Regions from separate parts of the Paenalcaligenes sp. DL 309 genome, predicted to be linked through region 1. Evidence: predicted binding sites of a transcription regulator. Region 1 holds the regulator's gene; the other holds the start of a gene.
What was found. The regulator LexA, encoded in region 1, represses DNA repair genes until DNA is damaged. The targets are predictions, from matches to a motif close to ACTGTATNNNNATACAGT.
Positions count from the first base shown of each region.

Region 2: the regulator LexA is predicted to act here: its motif matches at 2,045-2,062, upstream of recA (recombinase RecA).

Region 1 is NZ_JBYBKW010000001.1:91,070-94,493, reverse strand. Features, by position in the region: gene lon (endopeptidase La) at 1-1,150, shown strand, start outside; gene lexA (transcriptional repressor LexA) at 1,178-1,792, opposite strand; gene AC2UZJ_RS00420 (amino acid aminotransferase) at 1,912-3,114, opposite strand; gene uvrB (excinuclease ABC subunit UvrB) at 3,203-3,424, shown strand, end outside.
Region 2 is NZ_JBYBKW010000006.1:167,669-171,092, reverse strand. Features, by position in the region: gene hemN (oxygen-independent coproporphyrinogen III oxidase) at 1-302, shown strand, start outside; gene AC2UZJ_RS09730 (Crp/Fnr family transcriptional regulator) at 316-975, shown strand; gene AC2UZJ_RS09725 (recombination-associated protein RdgC) at 972-1,865, opposite strand; gene recA (recombinase RecA) at 2,129-3,232, shown strand; gene recX (recombination regulator RecX) at 3,248-3,424, shown strand, end outside.

The DNA.
Region 1 (3,424 bases):
GGGAGCTGATTTCCGCGGTGATCCGTCTTCGGCCTTATTAGAGGTCTTAGATCCTGAGCAAAACCACACGTTTCAAGACCATTACTTAGAGGTGGATTTTGATCTGTCTGATGTGATGTTCGTGGCTACTAGTAATACCTTAAACATTCCGCCGGCACTATTAGACCGTATGGAAGTCATTCGTTTATCGGGTTATACCGAGGACGAAAAGGTAAATATTGCTTTCAAGCATTTAATACCAAAGTTGATGAAAAACAATGGTGTTAAAAAAGGTGAAATGCAAATTGAAGAAGAAGCGGTACGCGATATTGTGCGCTACTACACACGTGAGGCAGGTGTTCGTTCCTTAGAGCGTGAAATCAGCAAAGTGTGTCGTAAAGTGGTACACGAAACATTGAGCTTGGGTCTGAAAAAAGGCGAGAAGGCCGATGTGATTGTGATCAATAGCGAAAACCTTAATGATTACTTGGGTGTACGCCGTTATGACTTTGGTGTTGCTTTGACTGAAAACAAGGTCGGCCAAGTCACGGGCTTAGCTTGGACTGAAGTAGGTGGTGATTTACTCACCATTGAAGTTGCGGACGTACCAGGTAAAGGGCAAATACAACGTACAGGCTCTATTGGTGACGTGATGAAGGAGTCGGTAGAAGCGGCTCGTACGGTAGTACGTGCACGGGCGCAACAGTGGGGCATTGCTGATCCGGTGTTTGAGAAGCGAGATATACACGTTCACTTTCCAGACGGCGCCACTCCTAAAGATGGCCCTTCAGCCGGTATTGCTATAACCACAGCTATAGTGTCTTCTTTAACCGGTATTCCTATACGTGCTGATGTCGCCATGACAGGTGAGATTACCTTGCGTGGTGAGGTATTAGAAATTGGTGGTCTGAAAGAGAAGTTGTTGGCAGCACAGCGCGGTGGTATTAAAACCGTGATGATCCCTGAGCAAAACGTCAAAGACTTAGCTGAGATTCCTGATAACGTGAAAAACACCTTGGAGATTATTCCAGTACGTTGGATAGATCGCGTTTTAGAGGTCGCTTTAGAAAATATGCCTGTGCCATTGTCTGATGAGGAATTAGCACGCATTACAGCTGAAGCCGTAGCCGCTAAGGTGTCTGCAGGTGAAGCGGGTGTGACCAAGCATTAATTAATCATGGGGGCCTAGCCCCCATAATTAATGAAATGCCTGATCCCTAATCAGTCCTACTGCAATGCCTTCTAAAGTGAAGTCATCTTGAGAGGTGATAATAATAGGTTCAAAATCGGGGTTTTCAGGTAATAGCGCTATTTTTTTATCTATATGTTGTAAGCGCTTAACGGTAACCTCATCACCAAGTCTAGCTACTACAATTTGCCCATGACGCGCCTCAGAGGTTTTTTTAACGGCGAGTAAGTCGCCTTCTAAAATGCCAGCATCACGCATACTAAGGCCGCGTACACGCAGTAAGTAGTCAGCAGGTTGGCTAAATAAAGAAGGCTCAATATCAATCTCTCGTTCTATGTGTTCAGAGGCTAATATAGGGCTACCCGCAGCTACTCGACCTATAATAGGCAAGGAAGGCTTATTCGTTTCTTCTGAGTCTATTAGAAGGCGTATACCGCGCGAAGTACCCGCTATTAATTCTATAGCGCCTTTGCGAGCAAGTGCTTTAAGGTGATCTTCAGCAGCATTAGCCGATTTAAAACCAAAGATGCGTGCTATCTCTGCGCGCGTTGGAGGAAAGCCCGTACGTTGAGTTTCAGTACGGATTAAATCATAGACTTGTTGTTGACGTGCGGTAAGTTTCACAAAGCACCTATTGGACTGGAGTTATATACAGCCCAATTGTCAGTTAAAAGTGTAAAAAAATCAAGGGAATTAAGGCGTTATGTCTTAGTTCCCTTGATTTTATTTTCTTTTTTGATGTATTAACGTAATACGCGAGCAATAGCCGCTGCTACGGTATCTATATTAGTATCGTTCAACGCTGCTACACAGATGCGTCCCGTGTCTAATATATAAATAGCATCTTCATCACGCAGTTTTTGCACTTGAGGTTGTGTGAGACCTGAATAAGAAAACATACCATTTTGCTCTAGAACAAAATCCATGTTTTGTTCTACGCCGTGCTCTTTAAGTTTGGCTACTAGCTGATGACGCATCTGCTTAATGCGTTCACGCATATGGCGGAGTTCACCTTGCCATTGTTGTAGCAACGGTTGATTGTTAAATATGGTGCTGATGATTTTTGCCCCATGGGTGGGAGGGTTTGAGTAATTAGTGCGTGCTAAACGTTTTAACTGGCTTAATACCCGTGGGCTTTGTTCGGCATCCGTGGTGAGCACAGTGAGTGCACCCACGCGCTCACCATACAAAGCAAAGGATTTAGAAAAAGAAGAGCTAATTAGCATAGGGATTTGGCGTTGCGCCAGCATACGTACAGCTGCGGCATCTTCTTCTAAGCCTGCACCAAAGCCTTGGTAAGCAATATCCATAAAAGGAATATGTTGTTTAGCTACTAGTATGTCGGCAATTTGTTGCCATTGTTCAAAGGTTGGGTCTATGCCTGTGGGGTTGTGACAGCAGGCATGTAACACCACAATGCTTTGAGCGGGCAGTTGCTCTAACGCTTGCAACATACCTTCTAGGTCTAAGCCTTTGGTATGGGGGTTGTAGTAAGGGTATTCAACTACTTCAAAGCCGGCATTTTCAAATAACGCGCGGTGGTTTTCCCAGCTAGGATTGCTAATAGCCACTTTGGCGTTAGGAATTAAGGTTTTCAAAAAGCTAGCACCCACTTTAAGGGCACCAGTGCCACCTAAGCTTTGGATAGTTACAGCACGACCAGCAACAATAGCTTCAGCCTCAGCACCCAGGAGCAGATGTTGAGCGCCTAAATTATAAGAACTCATGCCATCTATGGGTAAATAACCTCGGGCAGCCGGTTGCTCGGCTAGTTGTTGCTCTACGGTAGCTACCGACGGCAGTAAAGGCATAGAGCCTTGCTCGTTATAATAAACGCCTACACCTAGATTGACCTTGTGAGCGCGGGAATCGGCATTGAATTGTTCATTGAGGCCAAGAATTGGGTCACGTGGCGCTTGGCTAACGCTGTTAAATAGGGAAGTCATAGTTGAATAATAAGAGGGGGTAAACAGAAGCGGGCAAATGCCCGAAAATTAATGTGATAATAGAAGTATCTACTAATGTGGGGGCAGTATGCAAACCTTTACACCGCAATTTGTTCAATATCCGAATAGTCCATTTCAATTATTTCAGCCTTATCCACCTGCTGGCGACCAGCCTGCAGCTATAGATCAATTGATAGAAGGACTGGAAGATGGACTGATGTACCAAACCCTGTTAGGTGTGACAGGCTCTGGTAAAACCTTCACCATGGCGAATGTAATTGCACGCAGTGGCAGGCCAGCCATTGTGTTG
Region 2 (3,424 bases), on a different contig from region 1:
CTTTTCGCGGCTTTGTGATGGATCAAGACGATCTATTACGTAGTGATGTAATTATGACATTAATGTGCAGCATGCCTGTGCATTTCTCCACATTCAACGCGCGTTACCAGATAGATATACAGCAGTATTTTGCCGCCGAGTTAGCGGCATTACAACCTTATGTAGAGGCAGGTTTAATAGAGATCACAAATCGCCACATACACGTCACAGCCAAAGGCCGTTTGTTCGTACGTGCTATTAGCATGGAGTTTGATAAATACTTACGTCAAGCGACTAATGCAACGTATTCACGGTTAATTTAACGGAAAATCAATCATGGTTATGCGGTTAGCGAATCACTCTTTGTTTCAAGGTTGGAGTAAGGCGGAGTTAAAAGCGTTATTCGCTGAATCGAGTCCGCAAGATTATAAGATGGGAGAGGTGATTTTTAAGCGAGGGCAGTACAGTACAGCTCTTTATTTCATTGAGGCAGGACAGGTGCAATTACAGTTAACATCGCCTAAAGGAGTGGTTAAGAAATTTACCACTCTGCATGCTGGTGAAAGTGTGGGTGAGGCGTATATGCTCATGGATAAGCCTTATGGTATTGATGCGGTGGCATTAAGTCCGGTAAATATGAGCACCGTGTCGCAAAAGTCATATTTTGAATATATAGCACAACACCCCCATTTAATGCGTTTACTGGTGGCTAGTCTCAGTGAGCGGCTTTATTACTTATTGGGTGATCTGTTTACTGCAAGGCTGCATTCAGGTACTCAGCGGGTGATTTGCTATTTACTGGAAGATTCGTTCTTGAGCTCAGGACCCCGTATTAGCTTAACGCAGCCTAAATCGAAGATAGCCGCCGCGTTAAATTTAACGCCGGAACACTTTTCTCGCATCTTAAATGACTTGTCATCACGCGGTTTTATTGTGGTAGAAGGGCGGCATATTGAGTTTTTAGATATAGAAGGACTGTTTGCTTATGAGCGCTAGTTTTTCTTTTCTCCACCTAAAGCGTCTAGCAACTCAGTAATCAACACATTCAGCTCTGTGCTCATCAGTAAAAAATCACTATCAAAGCTTTGGGCTTCATCTTGAGCGTTTTGTTCTTGTTGGTCGCTAAGTAAGTCTGTGGGAGTTAAACGTTTGACTTCTAAGCCGTCTGTTAGAACAAAAGAGATTTTATCTGCCCACGTAAGTGCTAAGCGAGTGCATTGTTTACCCTCACTAATATGCTTACGTACTTCGTCACTATCTAGATTATGACGAGCATAGCGTACTATCGCACGGCTTTCGCCAATTGCACGTAGCTCCGTATCTTGATCTATAGAAAATGGGTAAGGGGCGGTGAAATCAGCCAGCCAGCTTGTCATGGCGGTGCTAGGAGAGAGTTCAGTATAAACTGGTACAGCAGGAAACACCTCAAAGGTTTTAGCTAATAAACCCATCACTTCATCTGCAGTAGCCGCTGCGGCAGCATCTACGGCTAACCAATGGTTTATAGGATCTATCCATACAAAAATCTCCCGCTTTACACTAAAGGCGCGTGGTAACAGTTCTAGAATTAGATCGTCTTTCAGATCTCTCATCTGTTTGCGCCCCACCTTATAGCCTTGCTCTGCGGCTTTTTCTTTGGCACGTTCACGAGCGATTTGATTAATCACAGTGGTGGGCAACAGTTTTTTCTCTGCTTTAGCACACAATAAAATTTGCCCTTCAATACGATGCACTAAATCCGTATCCTCGCGCGGAGCTGTCCAGCCTAAGCTAACCGGATCTTGGCTGCCACCAGGTGTAAAAGCCTGTTTAGCAATGGCTTCGTCTATGGACTCTAGCTTCCACTCAGGGTGCAGACGAAAAAAACGTAAATTTTTAAACCACATAATTAAATAATACTTAATACAATAATAAATGAAAAAACAGACTTCAATTGTACGCACAAATACAGCACGCTAGGCTGAAAGTGCAGTTTTTTTAGCCATTGCTATTACTACATAGAGCAAAATAAGCGGAAATCTATTAAGCTAAACGATATGAGGTGTTAGTTAAAAGTGATTCGCCATCTGTTTATTTATACAGTACAATAAGAGCATAGCGATAACAATGAATATGGGCAAGCGCTCATTAATACAAAAAGGATAGTTACATGGATGATAGGCGTAATAAAGCAGTAGCTGCAGAGCGTGAGAAGGCTTTAGCCGCAGCATTATCTCAAATTGAAAAACAGTTTGGTAAAGGCTCCGTGATGCGTTATGGAGACAATCAAGTGGAGCATGATATACAAGTGTGTTCTACTGGTTCTTTAGGCCTTGATATAGCCTTAGGCGTTGGTGGTCTACCTCGTGGGCGTGTGATTGAGGTGTATGGCCCAGAATCTTCGGGTAAAACTACCCTTACCTTAGAAGTGATTGCAGAAATGCAAAAACTAGGCGGTACCTGCGCTTTTGTTGATGCTGAACATGCTTTAGATGTGCAGTATGCCTCTAAACTGGGGGTTAACCTTAGTGATCTTCTTATTTCTCAGCCAGATACCGGTGAGCAAGCCTTAGAAATCACAGAAGCGTTAGTGCGCTCGGGTTCTATAGATTTAATTGTGCTGGATTCGGTTGCGGCACTTACCCCCAAGGCTGAGATTGAGGGCGACATGGGAGACTCTTTACCCGGTTTACAAGCCAGACTCATGAGTCAAGCTTTGCGTAAACTTACTGCCGTTATTAAACGCAGTAATTGCATGGTTATCTTCATTAATCAGATCCGTATGAAAATTGGGGTAATGTTTGGTAATCCCGAAACCACTACAGGTGGTAATGCATTGAAGTTTTACTCTTCTGTGCGCTTAGATATTCGCCGTATTGGTGCAGTAAAGCGGGGTGATGAAGTAATAGGTAATGAAACCCGCGTTAAGGTAGTAAAAAATAAAGTAGCACCTCCTTTCAAGCAAGCTGAGTTTGACATCATGTATGGGGGCGGTATTTCACGTGAGGGTGAAATTATCGATTTAGGAGTGAAGGCTGAAATCGTCGATAGGGCAGGTGCTTGGTATAGTTACGAAGGCACACGTATTGGTCAAGGCAGAGATAATTCCCGTGAATACCTACGAGAAAATCCGGCGTTAGCACGTGAGATTGAAAACAGAGTCCGTGCCCACCATGGTATTGCTCCCCTAGAAGCCATCGTAGAGGAGGCCAAAGAAGAAGAGACTCCAACAGCAACAAAAACTGCGGCTAAAACAATTACAGACGACAAATAAGAGTGTTAATGCCTTATGCGTGAATTTGGTTTTGATGCTAACGATAATGATGAGGATTTTGAGCAGCTCGTAACTGAAGAGTCTAAAAGTACGAGCGCTGCCACAAACGCTACGCGCAAAGGGCCTAGTTTAAAAGCTCGCGCTATTGATTTTTTATCACGGCGTGAGCATTCGCGTTTAGAATTACGGCGC